3 regions of the Ligilactobacillus agilis genome follow, and region 1 is predicted to be linked to each of the others. Evidence: predicted binding sites of a transcription regulator. Region 1 holds the regulator's gene; each other region holds the start of a gene.
What was found. Region 1 encodes HrcA, which represses chaperone genes, less so after heat shock. Its sites were predicted from a motif close to TTAGCACTCNNNNNNNNNGAGTGCTAA; they were not measured.
Positions count from the first base shown of each region.

Region 2: clpP (ATP-dependent Clp endopeptidase proteolytic subunit ClpP) is a predicted target of HrcA. The motif match lies at 2,787-2,813, and genes of this name have one in related genera.
Region 3: N4597_RS10395 (Hsp20/alpha crystallin family protein) is a predicted target of HrcA. The motif match lies at 3,569-3,595, and genes of this name have one in related genera.

Region 1 covers NZ_CP104397.1:1,317,475-1,323,991, forward strand. The annotation lists gene dnaK (molecular chaperone DnaK) at 1-77, opposite strand, end outside; gene grpE (nucleotide exchange factor GrpE) at 106-675, opposite strand; gene hrcA (heat-inducible transcriptional repressor HrcA) at 693-1,730, opposite strand; gene N4597_RS06540 (histidine phosphatase family protein) at 1,932-2,600, shown strand; gene N4597_RS06545 (hypothetical protein) at 2,643-3,428, opposite strand; gene N4597_RS06550 (helix-turn-helix transcriptional regulator) at 3,409-3,624, opposite strand; gene N4597_RS06555 (FeoA family protein) at 3,912-4,394, shown strand; gene feoB (ferrous iron transport protein B) at 4,391-6,505, shown strand; gene N4597_RS06565 (FeoB-associated Cys-rich membrane protein) at 6,506-6,517, shown strand, end outside.
Region 2 covers NZ_CP104397.1:535,922-542,438, reverse strand. The annotation lists gene N4597_RS02615 (sugar-binding transcriptional regulator) at 1-217, opposite strand, end outside; gene rpoN (RNA polymerase factor sigma-54) at 570-1,883, opposite strand; tRNA gene N4597_RS02605 (tRNA-Arg) at 1,957-2,028, shown strand; gene clpP (ATP-dependent Clp endopeptidase proteolytic subunit ClpP) at 2,160-2,750, opposite strand; gene whiA (DNA-binding protein WhiA) at 2,865-3,794, opposite strand; gene N4597_RS02590 (gluconeogenesis factor YvcK family protein) at 3,816-4,814, opposite strand; gene rapZ (RNase adapter RapZ) at 4,811-5,695, opposite strand; gene N4597_RS02580 (S-ribosylhomocysteine lyase) at 5,838-6,308, opposite strand; gene uvrA (excinuclease ABC subunit UvrA) at 6,370-6,517, opposite strand, start outside.
Region 3 covers NZ_CP104397.1:2,086,484-2,093,000, reverse strand. The annotation lists gene N4597_RS10410 (PadR family transcriptional regulator) at 286-816, opposite strand; gene N4597_RS10405 (L-lactate MFS transporter) at 1,001-2,182, opposite strand; gene N4597_RS10400 (hypothetical protein) at 2,380-2,898, opposite strand; gene N4597_RS10395 (Hsp20/alpha crystallin family protein) at 3,097-3,531, opposite strand; gene N4597_RS10390 (garvicin Q family class II bacteriocin) at 3,954-4,139, opposite strand; gene N4597_RS10385 (hypothetical protein) at 4,150-4,419, shown strand; gene N4597_RS10380 (hypothetical protein) at 4,524-5,354, shown strand; gene N4597_RS10375 (hypothetical protein) at 5,368-6,093, shown strand; gene N4597_RS10370 (hypothetical protein) at 6,113-6,517, shown strand, end outside.

The sequences.
Region 1 (6,517 bases):
ATTTTTGCTTCTTTACCTTCAAGGACAGCCACAGCTGAGTTAGTTGTCCCTAAGTCAATACCAATAATTTTAGCCATTATTTATTCAACCTCTTTATTATAAAATTTATTGAGCTACAACCACCATTGCTGGCCGCAATACCCGGTCTTTTAGCATATAGCCTTCTTGAAAGACTTGAACAACCGTTTCAGGTGTTTGTCCTTCTTCGACCGGAACCGTTTGAACAGCTTGGTGTAAGGTTGGGTCGAAAGGTTTACCCAAAGCTTCAATCTTAGTGACCTCGTTTTCCTTCAAGGCCGCTTCGATATTTTGGGCAACCATCTCGACACCTTTCTTCAATTGCTTAGACGCTTCATCGTCAACTTCAATTTCTAAGGCCCGACTTAAGTTATCCATGGCCGGCAAGATTGCGGTCGCCATACTTTGACCGGCGTATTTCAACAGACTCGCCTGCTCTTTTTTGAAGCGGTTCGTCATGTTAGCCATCTCTGCTTGGGAGCGGAGGTACTTATCTTCCATTTCATCAAGCTTAGCTTGCAAGTCTTTAATCTTAGCTTCAGCCTTTGCTACTGAATCTTCCTTAGCTTCTGCTTGGGTTGGCTTTTCAGTAGCTTCTGTCGCTTCTGCTTGCTTAGCTTCTTCAGTTTGCTTAAGTTCTTCATTTTTTTCAGCCACTTGAACACCCCTTTTCTCTAATTAAAATTATCAAAATTTTGGTAATAATCAATCAACCTGGCGGTTAACTCTTTTCTAAATGCCCCAAGTAGGCCAATCATCTTGGCATACGGCATGTTAGTTGGCCCCAAAATGGCAATCAATCCTTGCCCGTTGTGGCCATCGTCATAAGTTGCTGAGACTAAGCTATAATCTAACAGTAACTTATTAGTTAACTCATCGCCAAATCTAACTGAAATGCCCTTGTCATTATCAACCAAGTCACTAATGTTAGGAACCTGGTTAACTAATGAATACAGTGACTTTAACTGCTCAACGTTATTATCGTGAGCAAAATTCAAAAGATTCATGCGACCGGAGACATAGACTTGTTCTTTGACAGCCTTGTCTAAGACGTTGCCAAAAACATCTAAAAAGCCAGCAGGTTGCTGGAGGTAACGGGTCAGTAGCGGCAAGGTGGCATGAAGCTTGGCAATCACTTGATTCAAAGGTAGACCTACTACTTGGTCATTAATCAAGCGCATCACTGCTTCAAGCTCGTCTCCACTAATTTCTGGTGGAATGTTAAAAATTTGACTTTCAACCGTCCCGTCACTGGCAACTAAAATTACCATTACCTGTTGGTGACCAATCGGTACCATCCGAAACCCTTCCAACCTTAAATCAGTGCTATCCGGCTTTAACATAATCGCCGTATAGCTAGTCAAGTCAGACAGAATTTTGGCGGAAGTTGCGACAATTTCATCAACCTTCAAAAACTCATTTCCAAAGGAATTGCGGATACTTTTAAGTGACTGCTTGTCTAGCTTAGCTGGCTTAACAATATTGTCAACGTAATAGCGGTATCCCTTTAGAGATGGGACCCGGCCAGAACTTGAGTGCTCCTTGGTGATATAACCTTGGTGTTCTAACACGGCCATCTCATTACGAATCGTTGCCGAACTCACATGAATAGGTAATTGTTCTTGCAATGCCTTCGAGCCAATTGGCTGTCCAATCTCAGTGTAATCTCGGATAATCGCTTCTAAAATCAAAAGCTGTCTGTCCGTTAACACCACAATCACCTCTGTTTCTCTCTTAGCACTCGCAACATTTAAGTGCTAAGAACAATTATTAATATACACGACTTTATTTGTTAGGTCAAGGATTTTTACCACTTTTTTAGCACTTTCGTCTTTAAAGTGCTAAAAAAATTTTTGGCGCGGTAATTTTTCCATGTTAAGATAGGAATAAGTAAAAAAAGATAGGAAGATTTTATGGCAATTACAGTTTATATGGTCCGTCACGGCCAAACTATGTTAAATCGTTATAACCGCCTACAAGGTTGGTGCGACTCTCCCCTAACCGAAAAGGGAATTGAAGACGCACGGCTAGCGGGACGCCACCTGGCTGACATTAAGTTCGATGCTGCTTACCACACTAACACCATGCGGACTATTAGGACGAGTGGCTTTATTCTTAAGGCTAACCACCACACCCCTAACTTAAAGGCGGCCCCCTTAACCTACTTTAAGGAGCAAGGGTTTGGTTACTTTGAAGCCGCTGATGCTAGCCAAGTTTGGCTAATCGCTGGTGCTAACCACGGAACCAGGACCTACAATGATATTTTACGGGACTATTCTTTTGCGCAAACCCGGGATTTCTTACACCAAGCCGATCCTTTCGGTGACGCCGAATCAGACGCGGCCTACTGGCAACGGCTTAACGCTGGGATTGATTACCTCAGACAAAACCACACTGACGGCCAAAAACTACTTTTGGTCAGCCACAGCCTAACTACCCGGAGTTTAGTTGACCACTTTGCCCCCGAACTGGGTGCCTATAACCTCGGCCCTAAAAACGGCGCAGTCACTAAGCTTGAAATCACCGCCACTGACGTCAAGGTTAGTTACTACAACCACTACCTTGACGGAGAAGAATACTAAAAACAACCGGCCTTTAGTTAATCCTAAAGACCGGTTGTTTTCTTACTTTGGCTGATGCTTATCTACATAGGTTTGCAAGTTGCGGTCAGCTTTAATAAGCCCGTACCAAAAGACCCCCATTAAAACGAGGTAACAACCCGTTCCAAGTAAACCCACTAAGGTGAACTTACCGTCAACAACTGCCCAATATAACAGCCCCATCACCACTAAGTTGCCTAACAACCTCAGCTTATTAGGCTTTTTAGCAGGTGGGTTATACTTACTAGTGGGCTTAACATTTAATAAGCCCGCGTCGCCTGCCTTAAGCTGAATCCCTGTTTGGAAAACGATGCAGTTCAGTAAGACTAAGATGAGGTATCCTCCCCAAGCGACCTGTGGCCAAATTACTAAACAAGGTATAGTCAGTCCGGTAATCACTAAGTTACCCAGCTCAGTTTTAACACTGGCTTTTACCATGAGGTCCGTGAGATAGTTAGCCTCAAACTCATCTAACCGGCTGGGTAGCCCAAACATCTTCTTGGCAGTCTTGTTCCTAAAGGTCCTTGTAAACTGCCAAGCTGGTCGGCCCGCTTGCAAGCGCCGGTAGCGCCAGGACACCACTGACCTCAAAGCTAGAATCAATCCCAAGTTGATGCCGACTGCAGCTAGACTTAATCCAGCTAGCCAGTTAGGCTTCAGTCCCGCTAGCGCCATTGTTCCTAACAATAAGAGGGGTAACAGTTGAAGATAGCATAGGTAGCTATCGGTAATGTAGTTTTTAACCTCCGCCTCAAAAAATTCATCCAAGGGTGGCTTAATTCCATAAGACTTAAAAATTGTTAGCATCATCTTTCCCCACCTTCCAAAATAAGGTATTTAAATCCGTCTCAAGTGCCTCTGCCAACCGAATACATAAATCCAAACTAGGATTATAGCGTCCATTTTCTATCATACTTAAAGTTTGGCGGGCGATGCCGACCTGGTAAGCCAGGCTTGCTTGCGAATAGCCCCGCTTTAGCCGGTAGTCCTTAACCCTACTGTTCATAGTTCCTCACTTCGATGTCAATTATATTTTACATACTTAGTTTACCGTAAACTCATATTTATGTCAACTATATGTGACAAGGTTGTTGTTTATATTCCCCTTAGCATAACTCTATATTATGATTTACATAAAATTTTCTTTATAAAAAATAAAAATTGCCTACCCTAAGCCCCAAGCTTGGCGATTGTTGCGCACAACCTATTTTCCCGATGATTGCAAAGGGTTTCAAAGCGTGCTAAGTTAAAGTTGCAAATACTATGCTGAGATTGGAATATGAAGGTGAGAGTATGCAAACATTAGCTATGGCTAAACATGCAGGTAAATTTATTATTACCAAGATTCAAGGCGAAAAGGCCCTCAGTCGGCGCTTGAGCGAAATCGGAATGACCCGGGGCAAAATTATTACCGTCCTTAGTGGTAATCAAGCTGACAGTGGCTTGGTGATTATTTTTCAAGGGCAAAAACTAGCACTTAATGCCTCCATGGCTGCCTGTATCTACGTCGCTTCAGTTAGCGACCCAGCCCAGGCAACCTTGACTTCTTTGGCCAAGGTTAAACTTCATACTCCCTGCCTCGTAGCCAAAATCACCGGGGACAAGGCCGTCAGACAGCGGTTGATGGATATGGGCCTAACTAGAAATACCCTGGTTACCATTGACAAGGTAGCCCCACTAGGCGATCCACTCGAATTAAACCTACGGGGCTATAAACTTAGCATCAGAAACTTTGAGGCCCAATCAATCCTAGTCCAAGAGGTGGATATCTCATGACGACCATTGCATTAGCGGGTAACCCCAATTGTGGTAAGACCACCCTTTTTAACCACCTAACCGGTTCAAGCCAATACGTGGGGAATTGGCCCGGGGTTACCGTCGAAAAAAAAGAGGGGGTCTTAAAAAAGGAACCAGACATTATGTTAGTTGATTTGCCAGGAATTTATTCCCTGTCACCTTATACCTTAGAGGAAGTCGTAGCCCGTAAGTACCTACTTGACCAACGCCCCGATAAGGTAATCGATATCGTCGATAGCACTAACATTGAACGCAACCTTTACTTGAGCCTGCAACTCCTAGAAACTGGTCTACCAACTATTATTTGCCTAAATATGTTGGACTTACTGACTAAGAGTGGCAAAAAAATCAACCTCCAAAAGTTGTCCTACTTACTGCAGGTCCCGGTCGTAGCCATCAGCGCCCTTAAAAAAGATCACCTGCCCGACCTCCTCAAGGAGATTAAGGCCACACCTAAGGCATACAGTTACCCACGCTACGATGAACGGCTCGAATCCGCTTTAAGCATGATTGAGGACTTGCTTACAGACGAGCTAGCGGCTAACGAACGACGTTTTTACGCCATCAAACTCTTTGAACAAGACGAAGTCATCCAGACCCAGCTAGCCTTAAGTCAAGCTAAGCAAGCAGAACTGGCCCAAATTATCGCTACCGCTGAAAAACTATTTGCTGAACCTAGTGATAGCATCATGGTCAACGCCCGCTACGACTTGATTGCCAAGATTGTCTCGATGTGCGTTATTAATCCGGACGACCTCAAGTTAAGCCTCAGCGATAAGATTGACCTTGTTGTTACCAACCGCTTTTTAGCCCTCCCCATCTTTGCTTTAGTTATGTGGGCCGTCTACTACCTCTCCATCCAAACGGTGGGCACAATTGGTTCCGACTGGATTAACGACCAACTCTTCGGTAACTACCTGCCGCACTTGGCAGCTAGCCTCATGACTGCTTTGCACGTGGCCCCCTTCATGAAGAGTTTAGTTTTAGACGGGATTATCGCCGGGGTTGGTTCCGTCTTAGGCTTTGTGCCCCAAATCATGATGCTCTTCTTTTGCTTAGGCCTACTGGAAGACTGTGGCTACATGGCCCGGATTGCCTTTGTAATGGACCGGATTTTCCGGCGTTTCAACCTTTCGGGGAAGTCCTTTATTCCCATGCTAATTTCAACCGGTTGTGGGGTGCCGGGGATCATGGCTACCCGGACCATCGAAGCCGAAGCGGACCGGAAAATGACTATTATGCTCACCACCTTCATGCCCTGTTCGGCCAAACTAACCGTCATCGCTTTGATTGCAGGGACCTTTTTCACCGGCCAATCCTGGGTAGCTCCTTCGGCTTACTTCTTAGGCATGTTAGCCGTTGTTTGTTCGGGGATTTTCTTAAAGAAAACCAAGCTGTTTGCCGGCGACCCCGCTCCCTTCATCATGGAATTACCAGCTTACCACTTGCCCCTGCTAAGAAACACCCTGCGCTACGTTTATAGCCGCAGCGTGGCCTTCGTCCATAAGGCTGGGACCTTAATTTTTATATCCTGCGTGGTAATCTGGTTTTTGTCATCCTTTAACTGGAAGCTGCAACTAGTTACCAACCAAGAAGACAGCCTCTTGCACTACCTGGGCTTAGCATTGGCACCATTCTTTGCCCCACTAGGCTTTGGGGACTGGCGGGCCAGCGTGGCTGTCATTGCTGGCCTAGTTGCTAAGGAGAACTGTATTGACACCTTAAGAATCGCCTTTGGTTCGGCCACTAACCAAGCTTTTACTAAGGACTTATTAGCTAGTTACAGCTCCCTAGCTGCCTATTGCTTTTTAGCCTTCAACCTGCTGTGTGCCCCTTGCTTTGCCGCCATTGGGACCATGTACAAGGAATTTGGCGACGTTAAGTGGACCTTGCGGGCGATTGGCTATCAGACCGGCTTTGCCTACCTAGTAGCGCTTTTGATTAACCAATGGGGCCTTGTCGCTAGTGGTCATTACAGCTGGTTTAACTTGCTGCTAGCTAGCCTTGCAACGGGGCTAGCCATTTGGGCACTAGTTTTTAAAAAAGGCGACTTAAAAAATCAGCACGAACTATCACAGGGAGGGATTTAAATGTTAGCAACC
Region 2 (6,517 bases), 780 kb from region 1:
AAATCATGCCCGACTTAGTGACAGAGATTAACTCCTGCTTCTTTAAGAAATCAGTCTCGGTCCGTAAAACCCGCTCACTCATTCCTAAGGTCTGTGCAAGCGAACGTCTACCAACCGGCTGTGCCCAACTGATATTACGCAAGATTATAAAACGCTGGCTCATAACATCAACCATATCAGGGGCGATTAACTCGATCCATTCTAATTCCTGGTGCATCTTATGGCCTCTTTCTCGCGGGACATTCGACGTCCAACAGTGTCGTCTAGCGACCCAGTAAGTTAAAAAAACAAAGTATAATAACAATCGCTACCTATCAGTTAAATTGTTACCACACCTCAATTACGATTAAAATTATAGCAACAAAAGAAATATTTTGCAAGCCAAAGACCGCTTTAATCTCATAAAAAAACTGGTAAATACTTAAAGTAATTAAGCATTTACCAATTTTTCCGAATTTTACTTTAAACTTGTTTCCTTTCAAGCTAAAAGGACGAACATTTTCCCTACTTCCTAGTCGATTAACAAATAATCTCTAACTTTGAATTTCAAAATAAATTCTATTAAAAGGCTAATCAAACCGTTTTCTCTTACTGGAACTAGGAATATTTAATTGCTCCCGGTATTTAGCAACCGTCCTGCGTGAAACAGTTAGTTCTTTTTGTTTCAATAATTCACTGAGCTTTTGATCAGATAGGGGCTTGCGCTTGTCCTCATTAGCAACCAGCTCGCTAATATACTTATGAACATCATCGCTACTTACAGCCTCGCCCGTTTCAGTTTGATAATTGACCGCCTGTGAGAAGAAGTGTTTCAGTTCAAAGGTCCCAAAACTAGTCTGCATGTATTTACCGTTAACCGCCCGGCTGATGGTTGATTCATGCAGCTGTAACTTGTGGGCAACATCCCTTAATAAGAGTGGCTTTAAGGGGTGTTCATCTTTTATAAAGAAATCCCTTTGATAGTCAACAATTTCTTGGCCCACCCGCAAAAGCGTCTGCCCTCTTTGGAGCAAGTCATTATATAGGTGTTCATATTCCTTTTGTTTTTGGGCTAGATACTTTTTGACCTCCTGGTCATCTTGTTTGGCTAAGCGATCATAGTATGACTGTTTGAATTCAAGCTGGGGTTGCGTATACTTGGTTGTTTTTAATTCCAGCTGTTGGTTCGTTTCAATCAAGATTAAATCAGGAATTATGTAACCCACTTGGTCTTGGTCATAGGCGGCTCCTGGCGCAGGAGACAAGGTCCTAACGTAATCAAATACCGTCTGAATCTCTGCTAGCCTTACCCCTAATTTTTTCGCAATTTGTTCCCACTTCCGGTCTGCGAAGGCTTCAAACTCGTTTTTAATCACTTGCTGGGCTAACTTGGGAGCATGGGCATCATTTTCAATTTGAAGCAACAAACATTCCTGTAAATTACGCGCCCCCACTCCCGGCGGATCTAAACGTTGCAGTAAAGTCAAAGCATCTAGTAAGGTAATTTCGCTAACTCCTTGTTCTTTGCTAACGGTCTTTAAATCTAACCGGAGGTAGCCGTTAGAATCTAAATGCTCTAACAAATAGATGACCCACTTCCTAATTGGCGTTGCACGCATGGTTAGGTGAATCTGATCCAACAAATACTCAAACAGTGACTGTTGCTTACGCACACTGGTATAAGTTTGCCAATCATCCTTAGATTCAGTGCCAGCCTGTGAGGAATTATAGTTGGTAGCTAAATTGACACTGATAAAAGGGTTATCTAATTCCTGTTGCTTAAGGTAAGCTTGTAAATCTTCAGCATTGTAGCGTAATACTTGAATTGACTGTTGCATCCGCTGCGTCATCGCTAGTTTTTGCACCTGTCTTTGCTCTTGACTAAAGCCTTGTTCTAGGGCCATTAAAATTCCTCCAAAAAAAATTTATTTTTATACTTGTAATTTTACATGACTTACGATAATATAATAAGAGTACGCGCCGCTAGTGTAATGGATAGCACGCAAGATTCCGGTTCTTGAAATGAGGGTTCGACTCCCCCGTGGCGCATAACTCAGGCTAGCAGTAAGTGCTAGCCTTTTTTATTAACTTAGATATTATACCATATAAAACGCTTAACAAAAAGTTGGGCCTAAAAAAGACGCGGACTAAATTAGCCCGCGTCTTTTTTAACCTAAAGCTTAAGCTTTTTTCTTGTTCTTCATGATTCCGTCAATCAATCCATAGTCTACCGCTTGTTGAGCTGTCATGAAGTTATCACGTTCAGTATCTTTATTGATAGTTTCAATGTCTTGGCCTGAACCATCAGCTAAAATTTGGTTAATCAACTTTCTTGTCTTCAAAATGTGTTCGGCTGCAATTTGAATTTCAGTTGATTGCCCTTGGGCTCCACCTAGTGGTTGGTGAATCATAATTTCAGAGTTAGGTAAAGCAAAGCGCTTGCCCTTAGTCCCGGCTGTTGCAAGCACAGAGGCCATCGAAGCAGCCATTCCCATTACGATTGTTTGCACGTCAGCATTGACAAAGTTCATGGTATCGTAAATAGCTAATCCAGCTGAAACAGAGCCACCTGGAGAATTAATGTACATGTAAATGTCTTTTTCAGGGTCTTGGGCATCTAAGAACAAAAGCTGCGCAATGATTGCGTTAGCCATGTCGTCATTAACTTCCCCAGAAACCATAATAATTCGATCTTTTAATAAACGTGAATAAATATCATAGGCACGTTCACCTTGTGATGATTGTTCAATAACTGTTGGAACTAAATTCATAGTGAGAAACCTCCCAGTATTTTTATCCGTCATGTTTTAGCACTCTCATGACTTTACTGCTAGTTTAATACATTGGTCAAAGAACGTCAAACTTTTTGACCACTTGCTTGAACATTAATTTACCTGCAATTTTTGGGCAAATTCATTTATCTTACGTAGGCGGTGGTTCACGCCGGATTTAGAGATAGGCCCTCCTGCCACCAACTCACCCAATTCCTTTAACGACACCTCTGGGTGGGCCTTTCTTGCCTGGGCTACCGCTTGTAACTTATCCGGCAACTTACTGAGCCCGACCGTCCGCTCAATATAATCAATATTTTCAATCTGTTTTCGCGCCGCGTCGGCAACTTTATTCATATTAGCCGTTTCACAGTTAACAATCCGGTTAACCGAATTGCGCATATCCCGGACAATCCTAATATCCTCGAACTTCAACATGGAATTAGTCGCCCCGATTAAGGATAAGAAGTCAGCGATTTTTTCAGCTTCCTTTAGGTAGGTAATATAGCCGCTACGCCGCTCCGTTTTCCTGGCGTTTAAACCATAGCGATTCATCATTTCGCAAATAGTATTATTGTGGTCTTCGTACAAGGAATAAATTTCTAAATGATAACGACTTGTTTCCGGATTATTAACCGAACCTGCTGCCAAAAAAGCTCCCCGTAAATAAGAGCGGACCTTCGCATCATCATCTAAGAATTTCAGCGGGACTGTCTCCTTAATCTGAAATCCATCCAAGATATCCAGGTCCTTTAAAACATGGTCAGACCCCGTCTTTAAGCGCACGATATAAAGATTATTCTTTTTTAACTTCATCTTGCGTCTGACCAATAGCTCACTATCAATATCATAGAACTGTTTCAATAACTTATAAATTCGCCGGGCAATTGCCGGATTTTCCGTTTGAACATTGAGCACAAATTTATGGTTATAGATTCCCAAAGAGCCATTCATCCGGATTAAGGCCATCAATTCAGCCTTGGCATTTCCAAAATGGACCTCAAGCATCGTTAATTCTTTTTTTACTTCACTTGCATACGACATTTACTGCTCTAGCCTTCCTTCCTAAACAGGCAATTGGCCAATCAGCCGCATTAACTCCTCTACTACCTTATCGCCATCATGAAATACCCCGTGGTCCCGTAGTAAAAGGAAATTGTCGGAAATCACCCGGCAGCCCTGGTCTCGTAACCCCTTAAAATCATAGCGGACTTGGTAGAGGTACTCATCATATTTTTGCCTGTCCATATAATCTGTTGGTACTGGTTCCGTATTAACCAATACCGTGTTAATAAATTTTTTATTCAAATGCTGGTTTAAGACCCTAACATGGTCTGCATCGCTAAACCGTTCTGTTTCACCCTTTTGGGTCATGATATTACAGATATACACCACTTCAGCCTGGGTTTCACAAACCGCTTGCCCCACGTTGCTAATCATTAAGTTGGGCAAAATGCTGGTAAATAAACTGCCCGGTCCTAAAACAATCTGGTCCGCCTCCATGATGGCTTGAATTACTTCTGGACGCGCCTCAGGAAGGGAATCATCCCCCGTAGTTACCCAAACATCGGTGATAGTCTTACCCGCGGCGGTAATCTCAGCTTCACCAGAAATCACCGCCCCATCACTAAAACGGGCGTTTAAAACCAAGGGGATATTAGCAGCGGGATAAACATGCCCGTCAACTTTCATCATTTCTGACAATTCTTGGACAGAGCTAAAAATATCCCCCTGTTTCATCTCGGATAAAGCGGCAATCACCAGGTTACCAATTGCGTGTCCCGAAAAGAATTGATCCTTTGACTCAAACCGATACTGAAAAATATCCTTGTAAACCTGGGGTAAGTTTGAAAGGGAGACCAAGACATTACGAATGTCACCGGGCGGAACCACGTTAATATAATCGCGGATAATTCCAGAAGAACCTCCATCATCTGCGACCGTTACTACCGCGGTGATATCTGCATTTTCCTTATGCAAGCTATTTAAAATCACAGGCAAGCCTGTCCCGCCACCAATCACCACAATCTTAGGCCGCTTACGTTTGCTTGTAAATTTTGTCATGAGCGGTTAACACTTTCCTTTCGTTTATTCATATCACGGTGTGAAATTCTGACAGGATAGTTAGCCGCTAACGCCTTGCCAATCCTTTCAGCCAATGCTACAGACCGGTGTTGTCCCCCCGTACAACCGATTGCAATCGTCACACTAGATTTTCCTTCACGTTTATACCCTGGTAAAACTGTTTCTAACACCTTAATAAAACTTTGATAAAATTCTTCCGTTGTATCAGAGTTCATGACATACTCACTTACTGCTTGGTCTAAACCGGTCTTATTACGTAATTCAGCAACATAATAAGGGTTAGGCAAGAAGCGGACGTCCATCACAATGTCAGCGTCAATTGGCAGCCCATACTTAAAACCAAAAGACATCACCTCAACGTGAAATGACTTCACGTCATTAGTTTCAAAATTGTGGAAAATTTCTTCACGTAATTGGCGAGGTGACAATTTACTGGTATCAATCACCAATTGGGCTTGGGCTTTAATCGTTGCTAACAACTCACGTTCAAGGTGAACCCCATCTAAAATCCGGCCTTCCATTGCAAGGGGATGCGCCCGCCTTGTTTCCTTATACCGTGCCACCAATTCTTCGTCTGAAGAATCTAAAAACAAGATTTTCTTGTGAACAAAGTCCGTTTCGTCCATTTCAGACAACATTTCTCCAATTTCATCATAAAATGCCCGCGAACGCAGGTCGATTACTAGGGCGACCTTTTTAACCTTACCGGACTCTTTAACTAAATCCCAAAATTTAGGTAACAAGCTAGGGGGCATATTATCCACGCAAAAATACCCTAAATCTTCAAATGATTGCATGGCAACCGTCTTACCTGCACCACTCATTCCCGTTACAATTACCAAACTTTGTGTTTCTGTCATTTTAATCACTCCAAATCAAAGCCAATATAAGAATTATACCATACAAGCCGGGTGTTTCTTCAAAAAATAACTATCTTAAAAAAGGTGCCTAACTTCTGAATTTAATCAAAAGCTAAGCACCCCTTAAATTAAGCAGTTGACCCTAGATAACTTTTCTTTCAAATGGGTCAGAAGAAATCCCTTCGGCCAAAATCTTCTTGCACCATTCTTGGGCTGAGAAAAGCGAGTGGTCACGATAATTACCACAAGACTTAATGTCTGTGCCTTGAACATCTTCCCAAGAAGCATTTAAAATGTCGTTCAAGGAAGCCTTCAGAGCTTTTGCAACCTCTACCGTATCATGCTTCCCCCACATAATTAGGTGAAAACCTGTCCGGCAACCAAATGGTGAACAATCAATCACACCCTCCATGTGGTCACGCAAATAACCAGCCAACATGTGTTCAATTGTATGCAACCCTGCTGTAGGAATGGCATTTTCGTTAGGTTGAACCAAGCGCAAATCAAAGTTGGAAATTTCATCACCATGCTTTCCTTGCTCAACCGTAATTAAACGAACATAGGGGGCTTTTACCGCCGTGTGATCTAATGTAAAACTTTCTACTTCAGCCAAAAAAATCACTCCTCTAGTATTGATACTTTTTACTCTAGCACCTTTCCTTAAAATTGCAAGGCTACTGCTCGTCAGTTGGTGTAAAATAGTGGCCCTTTTCTAAGATTGGTTTTAGATACTTACCGGTGTAACTAGCACTAACCTTGACTATTTCCTCAGGACTACCGCAAGCCACGATTGTGCCACCACCAGCACCACCTTCAGGACCA
Region 3 (6,517 bases), 770 kb from region 1:
ATAATAAGGAGTTGTAATTGGTCCCACATCCTTTATGCTTATTATCCTAGGTTCTACAATTAGCGAAGCTTCTATGCCACTACACTTAACGTTAGTTCACCAGATGCTACGTCTTGTTACACTGTAGCTAGTTGTTACGGACAACCTCTAATCGACTATACATTAACCGAGTGACTACAGTTACGACACCTAATTGCGGGAATCCTTGGACTCCTTACACTTATTTTATAACATAATTTTAATTAAATTGCAAGCGTTTTCTTTCAAAACTCCCAACCTGCTTGCTTAGCAAACTGTTAGTTGGTCTAACCAGGCCAGCTGGTTTTCTTGGCGCGAGATGGCTCGTTGTAAGATTAGATAGTGGCCGTAGTTATGGTTGATTTTCTCCGCGGTATCAAACAGCTCAGCCTCCCGCTTCTTCAAGTGGGCTAGGTTTTGGCTGACAAGCTTTTTTTGGTTAGCAATCAAGGTTTTGAGCCGGGGATCGTCCGCGCGCTTAATAAAGAACACCTTCAAAGAAAAGAGGTCCTTTGAGACTGGTAGTTTGGCAACGGGGGTAGCTAACCAGTCGGCTATGATTTCCTTACCTAAATTAGTGGGCCGATAGTAAATTTCCTTATCATTATCTTCCTTTTGGTAACTGTCAATCCAGCCGTCCGTTAGCATGTGCTTTAGTTCGGGATAAATCTGACTGTGGGATGATTTCCAAAATTCCCCAATTTCGTATTTGAACTCATCTGTAATCTGTTTACCAGTAGCATCGCCTTTTTCAAGAATGCCGAGGATAACGTAGGGGAGAATTCTTTTTTGTGGCATAAGTACCCTTCCTTTATTAATTCTTAGGGTTAATTATACACCGAAAAAGGGGAATTATTTACTCCTTTTGTAGTTGGCATCGTAAAAATGACCGGCTAAAATATCAGTTGTCATAACAGGGGAGAGGTCCTCGTTGATTATAAAAAAGACTTAACTGCGCTAACAGTTAAGTCCGAATTGATAATTATTTTTCAGTGGCACCTTGACTTACTTTAACGAAATCCTTTTGGATGACAAAGGAGATGATAAAGGCAATTAAATCAATCAAGATGAAGGTAATCAAGGTTACCGTGTATGTCCCTAGTAATTCATGGGTAAAGGAAAGTAAGACTGGACCCACCATCCCGGCTACGCCCCAAGCTGTAAGGATGTAACCGTGGATAGCTCCGAGTTCCTTAGTCCCAAAAACATCGCTTAGGTAAGCTGGAATAACTGAGAAACCAGCCCCGTAGCAAGAAAGAAGGAGGCAGAGTGCCACGACAAAGACGAATGGAACGTGGAAGAAGAGCATAGCTGCTAACATCATGATATCCACCAAGAAAATTAAGCTAAAAGTTAGCGGCCGGCCGATAAAATCGGAAAGGGTAGCCCAAATTAGGCGTCCAAACCCGTTGAAGAGCCCGATAACTCCGACCATGACAGCGGCAGCCCCGGCGGTCATGGCAGTCATGGATTGGGCCATTGGTGAAGCTGCTGATACCAATCCGATACCGCAAGTGATGTTGATGAAGAACATGAACCATAAGAAGTAAAATGACTTAGTCTTAAGTGCTTGGTTAGCTGTTAGTTGTTGGCCGCCAGTCAAACTAGTAGCGTTGGTTTTAGCCACTGCAGCGGCAGGTAATTCCCCTGCTTGGGGCTTCTTGATAAATTGTGCCGAAATAATCATGACAGTAAAGTAGACTAACCCGAGGATATAGAAGGTGTTGGAAATACCAACGCCAGCGATTAATCTTTGGGCAATTGGACTAGTAAGCATGGCAGCAAAACCAAAGCCCATGATGGCTAAACCAGTTGCCAAACCGCGCTTGTCTGGGAACCACTTAATAATGGTTGAAACGGGAGTTACGTATCCAGATCCCAAGCCAAGCCCACCGATTACTCCGTAAGCAAGGTAGAGTAACCATAATTGGTGGGAGTGGATCGCAAGTCCAGTTAAGATAGTACCTGTTCCGTAACAGATAGCGGAAATGGTTCCAGTTACACGGGGGCCTAATTTCTCAACTAAGCGTCCCATAAAGGCAGCTGACATCCCTAAAAAGAGGATGGCAATACTAAAGGCAAATGAGACCGCTGATTCTGACCAGCCAGTTTCGGCTACGATGGGGTTGCTATAGACACTCCAAGCATAAACCGAGCCAATCATTAGGTGTAACACAACCCCAGCGGTAGCAACAACATAACGATTCGTCTTTTTCAAGTTAAACTACGTCCCTTCTGCTAAAAAACTTTCTTCTCTCTTTTAAAACACGAACGTTATTAGTTAGTTAAACTATAATCATTCGATAAACAAAGCTTAACACAGAAATGGATCTGACGCAATCTATTTTCTGCTAGAATTTTTTAACTGAAGACTTGTAAAAACTCGGGCAGGAGACTGAAGAGCTGAAAGGTACCCGTGGCAATCACTAATTTGAAATTTTGGTTAGTAGTTAGGTAGGCTTCCCGCCTGTTTAACCAAGCCAAGTAGCAACAACTAAGCACGATGCCGCCCGCCCCAATAGATAGGTTAGTCGCCGCTGTCAAAGCTTGCTTCTTTATTAAAAGGGCCAGCAATTCTAGCAGGCAGGCGCCAAGGTAGGGGCTACGTGAAACAAAGTAAAGGCGAAAGAGGCTAGCAAAGCGCAGTTGAATATCAAAGAGGTAAACAAATAAGAAACTAAGCCCCAAGGTTAAGCCAAGCGAGCTAAGGTACCACAAGCTTTGGAAGGTAAGCTGGTAAACAAAGTCGGCCTGGGTGTTATAAAGGGCGGTTAAACTGATACTGGTAATCCGAATAAGCAAGAGGGCGGCAAAAATAAGGGCCGCCCAAGAACGGGAAGTGAAGTAAGGACGCTGGATAATCCGCTTATCTTTGTACATATGAATTCCACCTTGATTAATTTTAAATTAAATTTTAATTGCATTATACCGTTATTTAAATTAGAAAACAATCAAAGACTGTTTCACATGAAACACATTAGATTTGGTCAAAAAAATAACCGGCATTGCTATTAGCATACCGGTTATTTTAGGGAAGACTAGCAAGCTAGTCCAACTCGTTTAGGAGGGATTCATCAATTACTCAATCTCAATCTTGTGGCTATTAGAAATTTCTTCAGCCGTCTTAGGTAAGGTAACGGTTAAGACCCCGGCTTCATACTTAGCAGAAATCTTGTCCTTATCTACGTTAGGGAATTGATATTGGCGGGTAAAGCGACCGTATGACCGTTCACTTGAAAGGAGATTGCCCTTTGCATCACTTTCATCACTGAAGGAGTCCCGCTTTGCAGAGATTGTCAAAGCATTGTCCTTGAAGTCAATGTCAATGTCCTTTTTATCTACCCCAGGAAGATCAACTGCGACCGTATAAGCAGTATCGCTCTCTGAAATATCAGTCTTCATTTCCTTAAATGAATCATCAAAGCCATTAAAGAATGAACGACCGAGATTACTGAAGAAGTCATCGCCGCCCTTCATCAACTCGTTAAAACGGTTATTTAATTCATTTGCCATATCAAAGACTTCCTTTCTTTATCCTTACAACTATATCTTAGTCCCATTTACACCAAAATGCTAACAAAAAGCCCTATTATTTTTAGCCGCCTTAAAAGTTTTTGGCTAGCATGATTAACTTAAAATATTACGCCAGTCATGGCCAAGCCGCGCGCCCAATTTAACTCTCGTTGCCCATAATCTGCAATCTTTTTATAAAAAGCACTAGTTTCCAGACTCATTTTCTTTTGCACGCTAAATTCTTGATGCCTAGCTGCCTTAGCCCAGCCGCCAAGCCCATCAATTCATTAGCAAAATTCTTGTCAGTAACCCTATTTTAAAAGTTCACCAAAATGGCCCGTTCGTCTTGAGTCACATTGGCATTCAAAATCAAGTCGTACACTTCGTTCATAATCTCTGTTTTCGTTACCTTGGTCATCTAATTACCCCCTATAACCAGGTTGGTAGTAAGAACCTCCGAGAGAACCAATCCACCCTTTAGCCATGACACCACCTACAGCCTGCGCAGCTGTTTTAGTAACTTTATAATCCCACTTGCCGTTACTATATCTACAAGAATATCCATTAGCTCCATAGTATACAGGTTCACAGTAACCTGAGTTTCTGATTGCCGCTTTGATGAAAAAGAGTAGTGCAGCTATTATGGTGGGGACTTTAACCTACTTGGCCGTAACCTTAATTGGAAATGTCATGGAAATCTTGCTTAGAAAGTGGGAGTTTCTCAAGTGGAACCCGCTTAATTTCACCAATTACGGCAACCAATTAGTTGCTCCGACTTTTGCCAACATTACTCACCTGACAACTAACCAACTACTTTGGGGCAGCCTGGCCTATACTACCGTCTTCTTAGCCTTAGGCATGTGGGTTTTCGCCAATAAAGAAGTGTAGTTAACTGACACCAACAGTGGTCGTATGACCGGGTTGGTGTTTTTTGATATTGATTAATGGCGGTGTTATGCTTACTTAGATAAATAAATTTCTGGGGGGATATTATGAGGCTTGAACAAGCAGTAGAGATTTATCTACTTAGTAAAATGTTTTTAAAATTTATCGGAATTACCCTAATTGGTTATTTCTTTTTCTGTGTTATAGTTAGAGTTTTGATGAATAATGCTAAGAAAACGCCGGTAGAATTTTCTATACTGGATGATAGTAATGAAGAATTAGCAAAAACTTTAAATGGTGATAAGGGCTTTTTGAGGGCTAAAATAACTGCTTGGCTGATTAAATTTGTGAAAAATATACAGTTGTATAATTCTCAGCTAGTATCCAAAAAAGAGATGGTGACGCAAAATCGATTAAGAAAATTATATTTATTAGATATTACGGGTCATTTAATTGTTGGTTTCAGTTTTAGCTCTGGTTTAATAGAGCTACAAAATCAGTTATTAGCAGGGATATTTTTACCCTTGGTATATGTAGTGGTAGGAAGTTTAATTGATTATAAGGTTATGAAAATTAGGGCAAACCTTGGAAGCTATCTAATAGACAAAGGAAGCTTTTTTTTAGTTCCAGGGCTACCGCTACTTTTAATGATTAATTTATTGTGGGTAGGGGCTGGTTTATTAATTAGCAATTTGCAAGCAGAAACTCTGATGGTGGCCGGTTTTGATGTTGGTATAACAGACATGTTTCTAGGAATAGCTGCTATTCTTTTAGGATTAATAGGAGTATTATTGCAGGTTAAAAGGCTAAAAGCTATCTTAAAAAGATTATCGTTGCTAGGAAAACAGGCAGAAATGAGTTTTAAAAAATCGATTTTGCTTAAAGCTAGCGACTATATGATAGTTTACGTGATATTGGGGATAATTTTATTTATGTAAAGAGGGTGAAATTTTGGCGTATATAAGTAATAGCAATTTATTTTGGGCTAGCTTAGTTCTATCAATAGTAATTTTATTGGGGGATGTACTAGTTGGTCGTATCCTTATTGGTATTCAACGTTTTTCAATGAAAATTCTTCCGAGAAGTGAGGAAGAAAGTATCAAGCAACTAGCAGTAGGTTATGCTAATAAAAAGAAGTACAGCTGGCGCTGGTTAATTGTAACCACAGTAGCCATGACTTTATTGGGACTGATTTTATGTCAGACTGCGGCTCCTCCTGCTTGGGTGTATGTATTTTTGTTATTTTTTATAATTCAAACTAATTTTCATTTGACTCCGGCTAAAGTGGCATTTCATAAATTGCCTAATTACGTAAAAATTATTTGGAATGTAAGAAAACAACCCTTTGTTTTTGGTTATTATAATTATTGTTTTTTATGCAATGGTGTGATTATTGGTGCAACCTTAATATATGCAACCGTTCAAGCTACTTTGCAAGTTCATCCATTTAATTTATTTGAACTAATAGTTTATCTTGCTATAGGTTTGGCCGAGTTGTTCTTAGGCTTGTATTTTAGTCTTTCCTTTCTACATAGACTTCGATTGCTGGTTAACGCTTTGAACAAAGAAAACCCCAAATATGTAATTTATTGGCGTAGATATTTAGTAGCACGAGTTATAAATTGGGGATTATTATATATAATGTTACTGATATTTCTTACCTACGTACCATTATAAGAAGAATTGAGGTGGTTTAATGACATTTCTTTTAGCTGAAAAGATTTTGCTTATTGCTGGTTTGATGGCGATTATTTTTATCGGTAGTGAACTTTTGACAAGAGTAGCTTTACTTGTTAAAAGATTGGTTCAAAAAAGAGTTCGGAAACAAACAGAGGAAGAATTATTATATAAGGCTAAGGTCCAAGCTAGTGTTAGAAAGTGGTTGGTTACTAGAAAAAGTTATAGTTGGTTGCTTACTGGTTTTTACTTGGTATTTTTAGTAATAATAAGCTGGGCATTTTGGTATTTTTCTACGCTACCATTTTGGGGTTACTTGATTTTAGTGTTATTTTCTTTACAGCAACCTTTATACTTAATACCAGCTACGATATCTTTACAAAAACTTCCTCAATATTCACCAGGACTAAAGAAGATAGAACAA